DNA from 4 places in the Rhodopseudomonas sp. BR0C11 genome. Region 2 is predicted to be linked to each of the others. Evidence: riboswitches for the same ligand, from Rfam matches in the RefSeq annotation. Region 2 holds a riboswitch; each other region holds the start of a gene.
The links. A riboswitch is a leader RNA that binds a small molecule or an ion and turns the genes downstream of it on or off. The one in region 2 is predicted to bind cobalamin.

Region 1: another riboswitch for cobalamin. It lies ahead of cobT (nicotinate-nucleotide--dimethylbenzimidazole phosphoribosyltransferase); the one in region 2 lies ahead of DYI24_RS01915 (TonB-dependent receptor plug domain-containing protein).
Region 3: another riboswitch for cobalamin. It lies ahead of DYI24_RS20365 (hypothetical protein); the one in region 2 lies ahead of DYI24_RS01915 (TonB-dependent receptor plug domain-containing protein).
Region 4: another riboswitch for cobalamin. It lies ahead of DYI24_RS14855 (DUF1636 domain-containing protein); the one in region 2 lies ahead of DYI24_RS01915 (TonB-dependent receptor plug domain-containing protein).

Annotation. Positions count from the first base shown of each region.
Region 1 is NZ_QTKI01000453.1:68-3,402, reverse strand. Features, by position in the region: partial or broken gene DYI24_RS23240 (tricarballylate utilization 4Fe-4S protein TcuB) at 1-172, opposite strand, end outside; gene tcuA (FAD-dependent tricarballylate dehydrogenase TcuA) at 159-1,463, opposite strand; cobalamin riboswitch at 1,610-1,820, shown strand; gene cobT (nicotinate-nucleotide--dimethylbenzimidazole phosphoribosyltransferase) at 2,025-3,089, shown strand; partial or broken gene DYI24_RS23225 (adenosylcobinamide-GDP ribazoletransferase) at 3,086-3,335, shown strand, end outside.
Region 2 is NZ_QTKI01000008.1:10,846-15,895, forward strand. Features, by position in the region: gene DYI24_RS01900 (ATP-grasp domain-containing protein) at 1-502, shown strand, start outside; gene DYI24_RS01905 (hypothetical protein) at 531-725, opposite strand; gene DYI24_RS01910 (hypothetical protein) at 898-1,185, opposite strand; gene DYI24_RS01915 (TonB-dependent receptor plug domain-containing protein) at 1,358-3,307, opposite strand; cobalamin riboswitch at 3,488-3,690, opposite strand; gene DYI24_RS01920 (DUF938 domain-containing protein) at 3,822-4,538, shown strand; gene DYI24_RS01925 (MFS transporter) at 4,614-5,050, shown strand, end outside.
Region 3 is NZ_QTKI01000338.1:147-4,921, reverse strand. Features, by position in the region: partial or broken gene cbiE (precorrin-6y C5,15-methyltransferase (decarboxylating) subunit CbiE) at 1-351, opposite strand, end outside; gene DYI24_RS20385 (cobalt-precorrin-6A reductase) at 350-1,132, shown strand; gene cobJ (precorrin-3B C(17)-methyltransferase) at 1,099-1,860, opposite strand; gene DYI24_RS20375 (precorrin-2 C(20)-methyltransferase) at 1,857-2,585, opposite strand; gene DYI24_RS20370 (precorrin-8X methylmutase) at 2,582-3,211, opposite strand; gene DYI24_RS20365 (hypothetical protein) at 3,208-3,771, opposite strand; cobalamin riboswitch at 3,882-4,081, opposite strand; partial or broken gene tcuB (tricarballylate utilization 4Fe-4S protein TcuB) at 4,169-4,775, opposite strand, start outside.
Region 4 is NZ_QTKI01000180.1:3,467-8,516, reverse strand. Features, by position in the region: partial or broken gene DYI24_RS14870 (cobaltochelatase subunit CobN) at 1-1,363, opposite strand, end outside; gene cobW (cobalamin biosynthesis protein CobW) at 1,495-2,499, opposite strand; gene cobU (bifunctional adenosylcobinamide kinase/adenosylcobinamide-phosphate guanylyltransferase) at 2,503-3,033, opposite strand; gene DYI24_RS14855 (DUF1636 domain-containing protein) at 3,030-3,461, opposite strand; cobalamin riboswitch at 3,569-3,766, opposite strand; gene cobT (nicotinate-nucleotide--dimethylbenzimidazole phosphoribosyltransferase) at 3,863-4,918, shown strand; gene bluB (5,6-dimethylbenzimidazole synthase) at 4,915-5,050, shown strand, end outside.

The DNA.
Region 1 (3,335 bases), on a different contig from region 2:
AGCAGCCCTGGCAGTTGTGGCACAGGTTCGACAGGTAGCTGACGTCGCTCAGGCTGAAGCTGTGCTTGCCGTCGATCGACTGAAACACCGGGCAAAGCCCATCGCAATACATGCAGGCGCTACAGATCCGCAGCACGCGCTCGGCCTCTGAGATCGGATCACCCGCGGACATGGCGCGCTGCCTCCTCGCCGGCGATCTGGCCGAACACTGCCGATAGGGTGATGCCGAGCCCGGCGAGATAGCCGCGGCGCAGCACATTCGCCGCCATGATCATGCCGGCGGCGAACAGATCGTCGTGGCGGCAGCCATCGGCTTGGACCACCCGCATCGTCGCATCGACCTTGATGCCGTAATGCACGAAGGTCAGCCCCGGCCGCATCGGATAGGCGGCAAATGGTGGCTCCGCGATGGTGCGCGCGGCGTTGGCCGGGGCGGCATTGAAGTCCTCAATGCTTTGCAAAAGAGCGGTGTGATCGATTTGCAGCGCGGCAGCTAGTTCCCCGAGGTTCGGCGCAGTAACCGGCGCCAGCGCGGATGGCGCAGCGCGGCCCAGACCCGCTGCATCGAGCACCAGGAAAGCAATTTGACCGGGACAGGCGGCGATCCTTGGTCCCCATTTGGCATAGTGGGTCGGCTGCGATCCGGCCCCTGCGACGTCGATGCGAGCACCGGATTGATCGACCACGAGGCCGAGCGGAATCGATGTGATCCGGGTGACGATGCCGCCATCAAATTGCGGCCCGCGCGCATCGACCGGGACCGCATGACAGGTGGTTGGATCGCCGATTGCACAGCCCCCGGCTCCGATCAACAGATCGAGCAAGCGGCCGTCGGCGTAACGCGTACCGCGGACCATCCAGCCCTCGGCGGCGCTGCCGAAATTGTCGCGCAACCAGGCGGGGTCGGCTCCGGGGCCACCGGCACAGACGACGACGCTGCGCGTGCGAATACTGTCGTCAGCCCCAGCGGATCGAATGCTGATCGTCCAGCCCTCGTCTTCGGCGCGTAGCAGCGACCGTGCCTCGCTGTCGTAGCTGATCGCGATACCGAGCCGGTCGGCGGTGGCGTACAGCGCGTTGATCATCGCTTTGCCGCCGCCGAGCGGAAACGCGGTGCGGCGGGAATACGGCATCACCCCGGTGCCAGGCGGCTGCAGATGCACGCCGTGCTCGATCAGCCAACCGGCGATGCTGTGTGCGCGTTCAATCAGTAGCTCCGTGAGCGCGCGGTCGGTCTCGTCGCCCGTGATGCTGCGCAGCTCGGCGCGCAGTTCATCTGCTGTGTAGCGATCAGGGACATAGGCCAGTGGCGCCTCGTGCGTCAGCCGGAAATTGCGGCCGTGGCGAGCATTGCCGCCGCGTAGGGGCCGCGGTGCCGCTTCGAGCAGGCGGACCGCAGCGCCGCTGCGGCGCGCGGCAATCGCCGCGCAAAGACCGGCGATTCCGCCGCCTATCACCGTCACATCCCACAGCAAGATGCGGTCAATCCGGTCGAGATGATGCGCCAGGGCCGCTCGAGAGCGGCCAAGAAAAGCGCGGCTTGGTGGACCTTCGTCTTAGAGGGCGGCTCCGGGGTGTTGTCAATCTTGCGCCCGTGGCGTCGCCGTGCTGTGGTGCCGCTCGCTTCGGTGCCCTTCGTTCGAAGGGTGAAACGGGAATGCGGTGCGGCGAGCAATCGCCAAGTCCGCGGCTGCCCCCGCAACTGTAAGCGGACCGCTTCCGGTCACACCGCCACTGAGAACGGCATCCTCAAGCCGCTCGGGAAGGCGACCGGGACAATGTCCGCGAGCCAGGAGACCGGCCGAAGTATGAAAACCATGCCATTCGACGGTGGGTCGAAGAAGGACACAGACATGCTGTACCGACCGCCGACCTGATGCGCGCCTCCGCTTTCCGCGGAGAAATCCCGTCGTCGCCCGAACGAACCAGCGCGCACAGCTTTGCTGTCGCCGCCACGATGGTCGTTCGACTGTCTTCACTGCCCGCTGTCGTGGCGGCAGCATTCCTTTTGCCGAGCCTCCCGAATGCACGCGCCCCTGCTTGATCCACGTATCCTTTCCGTTTCGCCGGTCGATCCCGCCCATGAGTCCGAGCTGCGGGCTCGGCTCGACGGCAAGGCGAAGCCGCCGGGTTCGCTCGGCCGGCTCGAAGAACTCGCCGTGCAGCTCGGGCTGATCTGGCATCCGGCATCGCCGCGGGCGGAGCGCGCGACGGTGTTCATCTTCGCCGGTGATCACGGCCTCGCCGCCGATCGGGTATCGCCGTATCCGGCGAGCGTGACCCGATCGATGGTCGAGGCGTATCTGGCAGATTGCGCTGGCGTGAACGTTCTGGCGAAAGCGGCGGCGACCGAGGTGCGGATCGTCGACGGTGGCATCGATGCCGACATGCCGCCACATCCCAGGCTGATTGATCGCAAGATCCGCCGCGGCACCTGCAATGCACGTCACGAACCGGCGATGACTCATCAGGAGGCGGCGCGCGCGATCACGGCAGCGGCCGATCTGGTGCGCGAGGAGATTGTGGGTGGGCTCGACATCGTTGCGATCGGCGAGATGGGAATCGGCAACACGACGTCTGCTGCGCTGATCACCCACGCGCTGACTGGGGCTCCAATCATCGATTGCGTCGGACGCGGGGCCGGGATGGATGATGCCGGCGTCGCGCACAAACGCGCCATCGTCGAGCAGGCGGCGGCGCGGGCGCAGCCGACGGCGCCGCTCGACGTGCTCGCTGAGTTCGGCGGATTCGATATCGCGATGATGGCCGGCGCGGTGCTGGGCGCTGCGGCTTCGCGGCGGCCGGTGGTGATCGATGGCTTCATTGCCAGCGCTGCTGCACTGTTGGCGGTGCGGCTGCAGCCCGCGGCGCGCGATTACTGCGTGTTCTCGCATCGCTCGGCCGAGCGCGGCCACCGTGTGCTGCTCGAAGCGATGCAGGCGACGCCGTATCTTGATCTCGGCTTGCGGCTCGGCGAGGGGACGGGTGCGTTGATGACCGTTCCGCTGCTGCGCGCCGCTGCCGGCATCCTCAACGATCTCGCCGCGCTGTCGGACGTGCTGGCGGGCCGGTTCGGATCGCGCGCGTGAGCCGGCAGATCCAATCCCTGCTCAACGCCGTGCAGTTCATGACGCTGGTGCCGACGCCGCGCACCGCGCTGTTCGACGACTGGCTGCTCAGCGCATCGAAGTACTTTCCGCTGGTCGGCGCCGGGATCGGTCTTGTGTGCGGTGGTGTGCTGCTCGCAGGCTCGCTGATCTGGTCCGGCGTGGTGCCGGCGATGATGACCGTCGCCGCTGGCGCGGCGCTCACCGGCGCGCTGCACGAAGACGGCA
Region 2 (5,050 bases):
CGCCGCCCTCGGCTGGCACGGCGCGCTGTCGTTCGATTTGATCCGGCCGGTGGCCGATGCGCGGCCGCTCTACATCGACTGCAATCCGCGCTTGGTTGAGCCGATGAGCGCGCAGCTTGCGGGGCTCGACCTCGTCGATCTGCTGCTGCGGCTGTCGCTTGGCGAGCATCCGCCTGTGGCCGCGCCGCCGCGGGATGGTGTTCGCAGCCATCTCGGCATGCAGGTGCTGCTCGGCTGCGCGCTTGGTGGTGGCACGCGGCGTGACGTGATGCGGGAAGGTGCGCGACTGTTGCTGCGGCAGCCGCCTTATGCAGGCAGTGCCGAGGAGCTGACCCCGGTGCGGGAGGATTGGTGCAGCGCCGTGCCGCTGGTCGCAACGGCTCTGATCCTGCTCGCCCAGCCAAGTCGCGCCGCAGCGCTGGCGGCAAAAGGCTGGGGCGATCATCTGCTCGATGCGGCGGCGCTGGCGCGGATCGATCAAGGATTTGGTCAACAGGCTTGATGCGCCGACTCGTGCGCGGGCCTGCCTGTTACAGATCCTTGGTGTAATCGTCGCGATCGCGGGACGGCGCGCAGATGTCGCCGGTCTCGTACAGATCGTCGTCCGGGGCAGGCGCGGGATTCGGCGGCGTGGGCTTGGCTTCGCCCTTCCCCTCGCTATTGCCGGATTTCTTGTCGCGTTTGGGAGCAGCGGCCTTGGACCGCTTGCGTAGGAAGCCGATCATTGGCTCTCGGTTCCGTAATGGCCGGCGCGGGTGGTCCGAAGGCGCACACGCGGCCAGCGTTGTTGTCAGCTCAGTTCAACTGCGACGACGATCCAAGACTAGACTGGTTCGTCACAGCCCGCACGCAATTTTCGCATCGTGCGATGCCGCAGTGCGATGCTTTGCGTCGCGATCAGGTCCGCCGGCCTGAGCTCTGCTGGTCGGCCAGCCATTCCGACAAGGGGCGCGGCTTGTCGTCTTCGACCTTCTTGGTGCCTCGCTTGGTGGGGGAGGCCGCCGTTCTGGTTCGCTTGGTCTTGCTCGATGTCGCCGATTGCGGCATCGCGGCTTCGCGGGCGAGCCGCAGGGCGCGCAGGCGCGCCATGTTGTCCAGGACCGCTTTCGCTGCGGCGTCGCGTTCGGTCTTGCCGCCGTCGCCTTCAGCGGCGCTGCCAGCGCGGTGATCGTCGTCGTTCGTCATTCTTCCAGTTCAATTGCATTCAATTCGGGAGGCGGCGTGATAGCACGAAAAAAGCCTCCGAACAGCCTTTCGGCATTCGGAGGCTCTTCGACATTGGTTTCGCGCATGAGCCCGTGTGTGGGGAACATGGCGTATGCCGCCGACTTTTTGCGTCGGCGGCATACGATGATCGCTAGTTGGTGACGCGGACGCCTGCGAAAGCGCCGAATCCGGGCTGCAGGAAGCCGACCGGCACCTCGTATTTCTTGTCGAACAGGTTGTCGATGCGGCCGAACACGGTGACGTGCGGATCGACCTCATAGCTCGCCGCCAGGTTCACGGTGGTGAACGACGGCGCGTCGAGCAGCGTGGTGCCGAACCGGTCGTAGTCGACCCACGAGCTGGTGTAGAGCACGGTTGCCGACACCGTGGCGCGCTCGACCGGATTCCAGATCGCCGCCATTGTCACCTTGTTGTCGGGACGCCGCCGCAGCTTCTGGTCGGTGGTCTGGTCGATGGCGTGCGTATAGGTGTGGTCGACCCGGAAGCGCAGCGTCTCGGTCGCCTGCCACGACACGAACGACTCGACGCCCGAGGTGCGCGCCATGCCGATGTTCTTGTAGCTGTAGCCACCGAGCGTCACGTCGTACCCGGTCGAGTTGATCAGATCGTTGATCTCGTTGTTGAAGTAGGTCGAACCGAAAACGACGCGGTTGGCGAACAGCGGCTGTTCGAAGCCGACGTCGTAGCCCTTGCTGGTCTCCGGCTTCAGCGCCGGGTTGCCGATCGTCGCGTAGGCCGGGTTGTTGACATAGAGCTGGGTCAGCGTCGGCGCCTTGAAACCGGTGCCGTAGGTCGCCTTCAGCCGGGTCTCGAGGGTCGGCACGATGAACACCGGCGCGACACGCCAGGTCGAGTGCCCGCCGAAGCTGTCGTTGTCGTCGTAGCGTACGTTGGAGACCAGGAAGAAGTTCTTGGTGAACTCCGACTGCAGTTCGACGAAGCCCGCAGTGTTGCCGGTGCGGGCGCGCAGCGTCTTCTGCTGGTAGTTGCCGGCGAAATCATAGTCGCCGACCGAATTGGTCCGGATCGTCTCGTCCTGGCGTTCGGTGCCGACCACCAGTTTCTGCCCGTAGCCGACGTCGAGCACGCCCTTCCAGTCGAACTTGGTGCGTTCACCGGTGTATGAACTCGGCGGCGAGATGCCGGTGGCGAAGGTGAAGATGTTGGTGGTGAAGTCCGGGTTCGGATTGAACGTCCGATTCCATTCGTTGCTGTAGCTGACGCCGAACGTGCTGGTGAAATTGCCGAGCGGCGACCACACCGCTTCGCCGCGGGTCATGAAATCGCGGCTTGCGGTCGTGCTCTGCAGCGTCTCGGGGAATGAGTTCGGATAGCGCGAATAGTCGTCGCCGGTGAAGCCCTTGTGAGCGTCGGTGTAGCGGGCGACGTAGTTGAAGGCGAGTTCGTCGCTGGCGCGGACACCTAGCCGCGTCGAATACGTTAGATTGTCGTAATTGTCGTTGTTGCGCTGCTGGCCCGGCGCCAGCAGATTGAGCGGCGTCACCGGCAGGCTGGTCGTGCGATAATGCGCGACGTTGAAGGCGTAGTCGAAATTGTCCTGCGAGCCGGCGGCGCGCGCGGTCTGGTTGAAGGTGCCGAACGAGCCGCCTTCGATCGAGCCGGTCAGCTTGGCAGGCCCACTGCCGCGCTTGGTGACGACGGAGATCACGCCGCCGATCGCGTCCGAGCCGTACAGGCCGCTCTGCGGGCCGCGCAACACTTCGATCCGTTCGATGTCCGAGGTCAGCAGATTGGCGAAATCATAAGCGCCGTTCGGCTTGCTCGGATCGCCGGCATCGATGCCGTCGATCAGCACCTTGACGTGGTTGGAGTTAGTGCCGCGCATGAAGATCGCGGTCGAGCCGCCGGGGCCACCGGTGCGCACCACATTGAGGCCGGGCACCATGCTGAGCGCGTCGGCGGCGGTGCGCTGCTGATAGCGGGCGAGATCGTCCGCGGTGATCACGGTCACTGAACTGGCCACCTGCTCGCGCGGCGTTTCGGTGGCGGTGGCGCTGACCACGATCTCGGGCAGCACGTCCTGCGCGGCGGCAGGCGTGGTGAGCGAAAGCGCAGGCACCAGGATGGTGGAAGCGAGAAGCGCGCGTGAGAGTGCGGAGCAAGGCCGCGGCGCGGCGGGTCGGGATTGCATAAGGTTCAACCTCGGCTGACGTCTGTGGCACGTCACAGCGAACGAGGTCTCACCGAGCTTTCGAAAGCGGTGAAGACAATGCCTGCAATTCCCGGCCGGCAACTTCGCGTGTGACCACGAATGACGGCAGGTCTCCTGGCTCGCAGTTGATCTTCCGTCGCCTTCCCAGGACCGAGGTTCCCAGTGGCATCCGACGAAAGACGATCCGCTTACAGTTGCGGGAACAGCTACGGCCTAGAACGCGAAAGTGTCTGCGTCCGCACCGTATTCCCTTTTCATCCCTCTCGGGAACCGTCATCGCCATTAGAAGTCGCGGAATTGGCGAGTCAATTCGCCCATGGCGGCGAACAGGTGCAATCGTGGTCGGATTGTGACGAGCTGTGACTTGCGTGTAACAGCCGGGTCTGTACACCTCGCACGATAGTGGATGCGGCAGGTGGTGATGGCGGAGTTCGTGGTGGAGTTCGGCAAGGACGGGCGGCGGGTCGAACCCGACGGCCGGCTCGACGCCGCCGCGTTTCATCGCAACGATGCGCCGATCCGCGCCGTGCTGGCCCGGCTGCTCGCCGGGCGACAGGGCGACGTGCTCGAAGCCGGCAGTGGCACCGGCCAGCACATCGCAGCGCTGGCGCGCGAGCATCCGGACATCGTGTGGTGGCCGAGCGACGTCAACGACCAGCACCTCAAGAGCATCGGCGCCTGGCGCGCCCATGCGGCGCTGCCCAATCTAAGGCCGCCGCAGCGGATCGACCTGGCCGATCCCGCCTGGTCGGTGGCACCGGCCGATGGGGTGATGCCCGGGCCATTGCTGGCGATGTTCTGTGCCAACGTCGTCCACATCGCGCCGTGGCGCGTCGCCGAAGGGCTGCTCGCCGGCGCCGGACGGCTGCTACGCCAGGACGGCATGCTGGTGCTGTATGGACCGTTCAAGCAGGACGGCAAGCACACTGCGCTCAGCAATGCGGTGTTCGACACCAGCCTGCGCGACGCCAATCCGGAATGGGGTGTCCGCGATGTTGCGGATCTGGAAAAGCTCGCGGCCGGCGCCGGTCTGGCGCTGAGCGAGATCGTCGAGATGCCGGCCAACAACCTGATCCTGGTGTTTGTACGGGCAAAACCGGCGGAGGCCCATGCGGCAGCCGGCGGCGCGGCGGGTTGATCACGCACCGCTCGGCCCTATGATGCGCGCGCAATCGCCGGCCGTTGTCGGCCGGTGCGAGGAGAATCCCTGCCGATGGTCGATGCGACGGCCAACGACATCGTCGAAGACGATGCCCGTGCCCGTTCCAACGTGGTGCGGCTGGTCGCGGCGCAGGCGCTGACCGGCGCCAACGCCGCGGTGATCTTCGCGACCGGCTCGATCATCGGCGCGCAGCTCGCGCCGGAGATGTCGCTCGCGACCGTGCCGCTGTCGATGTATGTGCTGGGCCTTGCTGCCGGCACACTGCCGACCGGTTGGATCGCGCGGGTTTACGGTCGCCGCGTCTCGTTCATGATCGGCACCGGCTGCGGCGCGCTCACCGGCGTGCTCGGCGCCGTCGCCATCCTGTACGGCGCGTTCTTGCTGTTCTGCATCGCGACGTTCATCGGCGGGCTGTATGCCGCCGTGTCGCAGTCCTATCGGTTCGCTGCCGCCGATGGCGCCAGCGCCGCCTATCGCCCGAAGGCGGT
Region 3 (4,775 bases), on a different contig from region 2:
CGCGGCCCATGCAAAGGTCGACGGCGCGGGAATGGCGATCCATTCCTTGGGCGCGAGATGATCGCCCAGCACCGCGCCGGCACCGTGCCAGAACGGATCGCCGGAGCACAGCACCACGACGCGGCGGCCGCGCTGCGCCAGCACCTCGGGCAATGAAGCGGCGAACGGCACGCGCCACGGCAGTGTTGGCTTGTTCAATGCGGCGACGAGGCCGAGGTGACGATCGCCGCCGACGATCAGTTCGGCTGCATCGAGCAGCGCCCGCGCGCGTGCCGACAGCCCGTCGAGGCCGTCCTCACCGATTCCGACGATGGACAGCCAGGGCTGCGTCGTGTCATCGCTGGTGATCATGACGCTCCCTTCATCGCATCGCTCGCGCGTATTGATCCTCGGCGGCACCGCCGATGCCTCGGCGCTCGCTAGGGCTATTGCGGCCGAGCCGGCCATCGATGCGGTGCTGTCGTTCGCCGGCCGCACCGATTACCCGAAACCGCCGCCGATCCCGTTTCGCGTCGGAGGCTTCGGCGGCATCGGCGGTCTGGCCGATTACTTGCGCGTCGAGCGGATCGAACGCGTCGTCGATGCGACGCATCCATTCGCGGCGCAGATGAGCCGCCATGCAGTGATCGCCTGCGCCGAATCCGGTGTCCCGCTGCTGGCGCTCGAGCGGCCGGCGTGGCAGGCCACCACTGGCGATCGATGGATCGAAGTCGATGATCTCGATCAGGCCGTCGGCGCGCTCGGCGCTGCGCCGCGGCGGGTGTTTCTCGGCATCGGCCGTCAGAACCTCGAGCTGTTCGCGTCGCAGCCGCAGCACGCTTATCTTGTGCGGCTGGTCGATCCACCGCGCGGGCCGCTGCCGTTGCCGAACGTCGATATCGTGGTGGCGCGCGGACCGTTCGATCTTGCCGGCGACCGCGCGCTGCTGCAGGCGCACCGTACCGAGATCGTCGTCGCTAAGAACGCCGGCGGCGACGCGGCGGTTGCCAAGATCATCGCGGCGCGCGAGCTCGGGCTGCCGGTGATCATGGTGAAGCGGCCAGCGGTGCCGGATCGGCACTGTGTCGCCATGGTCGCCGACGTGATGGCCTGGCTCGGTCACGACACCGCTCCGGAGAACCGCGGGGTGTAGACGAAAGCGGCTCCGCTGCTGCGCGGAATGATCTTGGTCTGCGACGAGCCGATCATCACCAGCGTGCGCATGTCGGCGCGTTGCGGCACCGCATCGCCGAGCGGCACCACGTCGATGCGCTCGCGCGGATCGCTGACGGCGGTCGCAAAGATCACCGGCACGGAAGCCGGGTGGATGCTGCGCAATAGCTCGAACGCGCGGCCGAGCTGCCAGGGCCGCGCTTTCGAGATCGGGTTGTACAGCGCGATCACGAAATCGGCTTCGGCCGCAGCGCGCAGACGCTTCTCGACCGTTTCCCACGGCTTGAGATTGTCCGACAGGTTGATCGCGCAGAAGTCGTGACCGAGCGGCGCACCGATCCGCGCTGCGGCGGCGAACATCGCGCTGATGCCGGGCAAAATGCGGATGTCGAGCTCGCGCCACGCCGGATCGCCGGCTTCGATCGCTTCGAACAGAGCCGCCGCCATCGCGAACACGCCGGGGTCGCCAGAGGAGACGATGACGACGTGGCGACCCTCGGCCGCGAGCCGCAGCGCGAACCCGGCGCGATCGAGCTCTTCGCGATTATCGGAAGCGTGCCGCTGCAAGCCGTCGCGTTCGGCGATGCGCGCGACATAAGGTGCGTAGCCGACGATGTCGGTGGCGCGTGCCAGTGCTGCGCTGACTGCGGGTGTGATCAGTTCTTGCGCGCCGGGCCCAAGGCCGGCAACCATCACAGATCCGGTCATGGCCGTCGCCCTTGTCCGTGGACCAGCACGATCGAGAAGTAGGGCGCGTCGTCGGTGGTCTTGTCGGCGAGCGGCATCACCACCTGATCGTCCATCGCGCCGCGCTCGACATAGATCGCGCGATCGAGCAGGCCGGCGTCGTCTAGCGCGCGGCGCACCTTGGGCAGATTGCGGCCGAGCTTCATGATCACGATCGCATCGCCGGTGGCGAGCGCCGCCTTCAGCCGTGCTGGTCCGAGCGTCGCGGGCACCACGCAGAGCACGTCGTCGCCATAGGTGATCGGCGTGCCGCTCGCGGTCCAGCATGCCGCCATGCCGGAGATGCCCGGCACCACTTCGACGCGGACACGCGGCGCCAGCCGGCGGTGCAGATGCATGAACGAGCCGTACAGGAAGGGATCGCCTTCACACAGCACGACGACGTCGCGGCCTTGCGCGATGTGTTCGGCGAGCCGCGACACGCATTGTTCGTAGAAGCTGCGCAGCGTCGCCGCATAGGCAGGATCGTCGAGCGCGATCTCGGTCGTTACCGGATAGTCCATCGGCTCTTCGATCACGCCCTCCGGCAGCAGACCATCGGCGATGCGGCGGGCGTGGCCGGGGCGTCCGGCTTTGCGGAAGTACGCCACCACCTTGGCGGCGCCGACCAGCCGCGCGGCGCGGACGCTCATCAGATCGGGCGCGCCGGGGCCGACGCCGACGCCGTAGATCGTCGGTGTGCTCATTCGCGTTCGCTCGCCAGCGCGTTGATCGCCGCAGCCGTCATCGCGCTGCCGCCGCGCCGGCCGCGCACGATGACGCAAGGCGACGGCGAGTCCGCCAGCAGCGCGTCCTTGGATTCGGCCGCGCCGACGAAGCCGACTGGGATGCCGATAATGGCCGCGGGCCGCGGGGCGCCGGGCTCGGCGAGGATTTCGAGCAGCCGGAACAGCGCGGTCGGTGCGTTGCCGATTGCCACCACCGCGCCCTGCATCCGATCGCGCCACAGATCGACTGCGGCGGCCGATCGGGTGGTGCCGAGCTTTGCGGCGAGGGCGGGAACGTCAGGATGGTTAAGCGTGCAGATCACCTCGTTGTCGCCCGGCAGCCGCTTGCGGGTGACGCCGTTGGCGACCATCTGCGCGTCGCACAGGATCGGCGCGCCGGCCTGCAGCGCGGCGCGACCTGCCGATACAAAGCCGTGCGTGAACGCGATGTCGCCGGCTACTTCGACCATGCCGCTGGCGTGGATGATGCGCACCGCGATCTTCTCCTCGTCGGGCGTGAAACGATCGAGGGCGGCCTCGGCGCGGATAATGGAGAACGACTGACGATAGATCGCGTCGCCGTTTTTTTCGTAAGCGTAGGTCATCGGGCGGCGTCCTCGATCAGCTCGGGGAAAATGGAGGGATGCGGATCTGTATCGGCGGTCACGCTCTCGCTCGGCGCATCCATCGTGGTGATGCTGAGGCCGGCGGCGAGGGCGAGCTGCATCAGGATGGCGCGTGCGGCACGGCCGGCGTGCTGCGCGTATAGTCTGTCGAGGCGGCGAAGCGTGGTCTGCGGCAGGTTGGTGATTAGTTCGCTCGGGATCTCGTGCGGCCCGCCGGTAGCGAGCACCGCGAAGGCGATCCGCTGGCTGCTGGCGAAGGCGGTCACCGCTTCGACGGCTTCACGGTCGGAATGCGCCTGATCCGGCAACACGATCAGGATTGCGCGCAACAACGACGAATCGAGGGAGCGCTCGCTCGCCTGTGCGGCGAAGGAGGCGAGATCGCTGGTGTGTAACCGGTGCGGTCCGCCGAGCCATGACTGAGCGAAGTCCGCCAGCGTCTCGGCGCAGGGCGACAGCACCGCGATTTCGGCGGCGGCTGGCCGAAGCGACAGCTGAGAACCGGCGCAGACACCGGGATGGAGCGCAGTGGGCGGCATCGCGCCGAATCTCGTCGGTTGGCCATCGCGGGCGATGGCTCAAAACCGGCGAACGGACCTGCACTCCGGACCGCCGAAAGACATCCCGGGGCACCCCGCCCGAAACGGCGTCAACATCGCAGGCGACGGCAGGTCTCCTGGCTCACGGGTCGTCGCCGACGCGGCCTTCCCGGAATATCTCCAGTGGCGTGTTGCGTCGGCTCACCGTTTACAGTTGCGGGGGCAGCTTCGGCTCGACCGCGGGCAGCGATCTTCCGATATTCCCTCTTCGTCCTGTCCGAGGACAGGACACCGTCGGCGCGGGATGTTTGGGACGGAAACGGCGAACTGTCAATCGACCATCATTGGCAACTGGCCGCCAAGAGCTGTCATCAAATTCGCGCCAGCTTGATCGGGATCAAGGCGTATCGCCGGAGGCCTCCGGAGCTCGCGCCAACGCGCGGCGGCGGCTGTCGATCGCCGCGCGCAGCAGCGCCGCCGCCCGGAACGGCGCGTGCAGCGCCTTGCTGAACGGCAGGGCGGCGAACAGACCGAACACCAGCCCAAGATGGGTGGTGAGCAGCAGCCCCATCGCCGGCGTGCTGCGGAAGCCGAGCACCGCGAGCCCGCTGGCGCCGACGAGGGCCAGCAGGATCAGGAGCGCGACGTTCAATCGGGTCTCGCCGCGGTCGCTCGGCTCGCGATCAGCGCGCGCTTCCAGGCCCAGCAGCCCCACCGCGCCGACGGTCATCGTGATCCCGCCGACGAGCCCGAGCATCACCGGCAGGCTGACGACCGGGTAGGGCGCTACGACGCCGAGCAGATGATGATAAGCGGCGGCCACGATTGTCGACAGGCCGCTGAGCACGAAGCCGCCGGCAGTCAGATGGTGCAAGATCCGTCGCCGCTGCGAGGTGCGCTCATCATGGTCATGGCAGCCGGGACCGCCGCCGCCGAGGTGGCGCAGCGTGATGATGTCGAAGAGGGCAGCGGGCAGCGCGCGGACGATCTCGCGGACCGTCACC
Region 4 (5,050 bases), on a different contig from region 2:
CCGCCTGCGGCAACTCCGCGAACGCCGCCGCGTAGTCCGCCACCGGCCAGCTCACGCCGCCGTCCCGATCGGATCGGCCCTTTAGTTCGTTGGTCGGGCCGCGCTGCAGCCGCTCCATCAGCGCCACCGTGTCGGCCGGCAGCTCGCGGGTGAGATAGCCTTCCGTCCGCAGCGTGAACAGTAGGTCGTGCAGCGATTGTGGGGTGTCGAGGCCGACGCCGTTGCCGAGCCGGCCATCGCGATTCGGATAGTTGGCGAGCACGATGGCGACGCGGCGTTGGTCGCGCGGCTGATGCCGCAGCCGCACCCAGGCTTGCGCCAGATCCGCCACTGCGTCGATCCGGTCCTGCAGCGGCAGATACACGGTCGGGGCGAATTCAGCGTCGCCGCCGCGCTGCTTGAAGGCCACGGCTCCGGCGAAGACACGGCCGTCGACCTCCGGCAGCACGACATGCATGGCGAGGTCGCGCGGATTGAGACCCCGGCCGGATTGCTCCCAATGCTCGCGCGTCACCCCGGCCTGCGCCACCTGCAGGATCGGGCAATCCGCCGACGCCAGCACGCCGGAGTCGTCCGTGGCGGTGGCGGTCGCAAACGCGGTGGCGTTGATGATGACGTCCGGCGGCGTCGCGGCGAGCACGCTGCGCAGGAACGCGATCGAGCGCGCATCCTTCAGGCTGGTCACGAAGATGCAGGTTGGATCGAAATCACGCGCGGCCAGGGCGTCACGCAGCGCCGCGATCGCCGCGGTATCGCCGCTCGCCGCCAGCGCGCGATAGAAGATCACTAACGCGCGGCGGCGCTGCGATGGCAGGGGCTCGGCTGGCCAGAACCCCGCTGCTGGCATCGGCCGCGGCGGCGGCGGGCAATCGTCGCGCAGGATCATCCAGGCGGCGTAGCGCAGCGCCAAGCGGATGTTCTCGGCGCCGCCCTCGCTGCAATAGCGCCACAGCGCGTGAGCATCGTCGAGATCGGCGGTGCTACGCGCCGCGAGTTCCGCATTCCACTCCATCTCGCCCGGAATGCAGACGAACTGCGCGCCCCGCGCCAGCGCATCGCGCCGCAGGCTGTCGACGCCATGCGGCCAGTAGGCCTCGCCACCGAGCATCCGCAGGATGACGAGCTTGGCTTTCGCCAACGTGCGCTCGACATAAAGATCGACCGAGGCCGGATGGCCGAGCGCCAGAAAATTGGTGAGCTGGAGCGTCGGATAGTCGTCCGGCATTCCGGCGCGCGCAGCACCGAACGCCGCCAGATCGCTGTCGGCCGCCGACAGCACCACGATATCAGCCGTCGCCTGCCCGAGATCGCGCGCAACGTCGCCGTCGTCGATGCTGGCGCTGGTGTCGAGCTTCAGGTGCATGCGAGGAGCCTTGGTGGCACCAGCAACGCGCCTTCCCCGTCAATGCGAGGAGCGAAGCGACGAAGCAATCCAGCTCCGAGCACTGAGCTGGATTGCTTCGCTTCGCTCGCAATGACGGAAGGCGTCATGAACTACCCCGCCAGCGCGCGCCGCGCGGCGTCGGCGTCGAAGCCTTTGAGGCCGATCACCACCAGATGGTCGGGGCGCTCGGCATCGGGACGGGCGAAGGCGAGATCGATGCGCGAGCCGACCGCCTGCACCACGACCGGTGCAGGCTTGCCGGCGACACGGGCATGGCCCTTGACGCGCAGCACGCCCTGGAGCCCCAGCGCATCGCCGACCCGCGCCTTCATGGCGTCCAGCGACTCTGCCGGCTGCGGGGTGATCACCAGCGAGTCGAAATCGTCGTGATCGTGCTCCTCGCCTTCCGCGTGATGCCCGGTGCGGGATGCAAGATCATTCTCCGCTTCGGCGTCGAGCCCGATCAGCACCGACGGCGCCAGCATGCCATGCGAGCGGACGATGCGGACGTTCGGACGTACCCGGCTCGCCAGCTTGGCTTCGAGCGCGGCGAGCTGGTCGGGCGCGACCAGATCGCTCTTCGACAGCACCACCAGATCGGCGCAGGCGAGCTGATCCTCGAACACTTCCTCGATCGGATCGTCATGCGTGGCGTCACGCTGCGCCTTCACGGCGTCGTCGTCGAGCGGCACGCGCCCTTCGCTCAGCGCCAGCGCGTCGACCACCGTGACGACGCCGTCGGCAGTGGCGCGGGTCTTCACCGCCGGCCAGGCAAACGCCTTCAGCAGCGGCTGCGGCAGTGCCAGCCCGGAGGTCTCGATCACGATCGCGTCGAGCGGCGTGTCGCGGTTCAGCAGCTTTTCCATGGTCGGGATGAAATCGTCGGCGACCGTGCAGCAGATGCAGCCGTTGGTCAGTTCGACGATGTCGCCCGGCGCGCACACCGACGCGCCGCAATCCTCGACCAGCGAGCCGTCGAAACCTGCATCGCCGAATTCATTGACGATCACTGCGATGCGGCGACCGCTCGACTGATTGAGCAGCGCGCGCAGCAGCGTGGTCTTGCCGGCGCCGAGAAAGCCGGTGAGCACCGTAACGGGAACGCGGGCGGTCATGAACTACTCTCCTGATTGGCGTTTCAGCCACAGCGGCAGGCCGGCGGCGATGAAGGCGACGTTGGGCACCGCGGCAGCGATGGTCTGATTGAGGCGGCCTTGCGCGTCGCGGAAGGCGCGGCCGAGCGGCGTCTCCGGCACCAGGCCGAGGCCGACTTCGTTGGAGACGAGCACGATCGGTCCGGCGGCGACGCCGAGATAGCGCGCCAGCCGCCTCGCCTCGACCTCGGGATCGCGGCCGGCTTCCATCAGGTTGAACAGCCACAGTGTCAGGCAATCGACCAGTACGGCGCGGCCGCGGCCGGCGTGCTGGGTCAGCGCATCGACCAAGCCGAGCGGCTCCTCGATCGTGGTCCAGCCCTCGCCGCGGCGGATGCGATGGTGCGCGATGCGATCGGACATTTCGTCGTCGCTGGCGGTGGCGGTCGCGAGATAGATCCTGGCGAGGCCGCTCTCGGCGACCAGCCGTTCACCGAACACCGATTTGCCGGAGCGCGCGCCGCCAAGCACCAGCGTGGAGATCAGCGCGCTCATGCCGGCGCCCGCCCATCGTCGGGAGACCATTGCGGCGGCGGCATGCGGACGACGGTGCCTTTGCGCAAGACTTCCGGGCGCTGCCGCCACGGCACCAGACCGTAGTGACTGTCCTGATAGGAGGCGACGAACGCCGCCACCGCGTCGGCGCCGCCGGCACCGTCGAGATCGCCGAACACGAAGGTGTAGCCGCCTTCGCTCGACACTGCGACGGTGGCGGCGCGTTTGCATGCGGACAGGCACTGCACGGCGCGTACCTGCACTCCGCCGGCGCCGGCCAGCGCGTCGCGGACGGCTTCCAGCATCGGCGCACCGACGGCGACGCCGTCGATCGTCTTGCAGGTGGTGCAGACGCTGACCATCACCGGCGCGCCAGGCAGCACGCGCGGCAGATCGGCGCTCAGATCGGCAGGGGGCTCGGAATCCATCGGGCTCGAATCATCGCGTCAGCTATCGAGCTTTGTCGGAACGCGCGGGAGAGGCCTTTGCCGTCCGCACTGCTTCCGTCCGGTGCACCCCGCCCCGACGACCCTTCAAAGCACAATACGCGATGGCAGGTCTCCTGGCTCGCGAGTCGCCGCCATTCGCCGCCTTCCCAGGAATTCCCAGTGGCCTCGGCGATGGCTCGTCGCTTACAGTTGCGGGGGCAGCTCCGGGATCGAGACGCACCGCGCCTCCCACCGGCTTCCCTTTTCACCTTCCTTGCGGAAGGACCATCGTCCGGCACGCTAGCTGCGACGCTGTTGCGGGTCAACAACGCGAAGGTGGTGTTGACCGGGCTTGCGCGTTTGCCTCAGTTGCGCGCCTTGCCGAACCAAAGGACCATCCGATGCCGACCGAAACCCTCGTCACCTGGCAGCCGCCGTCGATCACCCCGGTCGACCCGTCGCTGAAAGCAACCTTGCGGGCGCGGGTGGACGGCAAGGCCAAGCCGCTCGGCTCGCTCGGGCGGATCGAAGACCTCGCCATCGAACTGGCCTTGATGCGGCATCCGCAGCCGCCGCGCGCCGACAACGCGGTGCTGATGGTGTTCGCCGGCGACCATGGCCTGACCGAAGAAGGCGTGTCGCAATATCCGTCCGCCGTGACGGTGGCGATGGTAATGACCTATCTGGCCGGCAAGGCGACCGCGAACGCATTCGCAGCAGCCAACCACGTCGACGTCCGGGTGATCGACGCCGGTGTCGCGGCCGAGCTGCCGAAGCATCCCGATCTGATCGACGCCAAGGTGCGGATGGGAACCGCCAACGCGGCGCGTCAGCCGGCGATGAGCGTCGTGGAGGCGTGCCAGGCGCTCGATCGCGGCGCCGACCTGGCGCGGGCCGAGATCGCCGCGGGGGCGGACGTGATCGCGCTCGGCGAAATGGGGATCGGCAACACGGCCTCGTCGTCGCTGCTGCTGCACCGCCTCGGCCCGGCACCGCTCGACCAGAGCATCGGGATCGGCGCCGGCCAGGATGCCGACGGCATGGCCAAGAAGAAGGCGGCGATCGAAAAGGCGGCGATGCGCAGCCCCGCCACCGCACCGCTGGAGGCGCTGGCCGAATTCGGCGGGTTGGAGATTGCCATGATGGCGGGCGCGGTGCTGGGCGCCGCCTCGCAGCGCCGGCCGGTGATCGTCGACGGCTTCATCGCTACCGCCGCGGCGCTGGTCGCGGTGCGGCTGGCGCCGGAAGCTCGCGACTATTGCATATTCGCCCATCGCTCAGCCGAGCGCGGCCACGATCTCGCGCTGCAGGCAATGGACGCCGCCCCGCTACTCGATCTGCGGCTGCGTCTCGGCGAAGGCACCGGGGCGATCCTCGCCGTGCCGCTGGTGCGCGCCGCCTCGCGGCTACTCACCGACGTCGCCGATCTCGCCGACGTGCTGGCGGGCAAGCTGTGAGTACGGTGCTGAACAAGATGGCGGCGATGACCGATCCGGCCGAGATCGCAGCCGCCAACGCCAACCCGCCAGTGTTCGACGAAGCGTTTCGGGAGAAGTTCGCCGAGCTGATCGCGTGGCGCTGCGACGTCC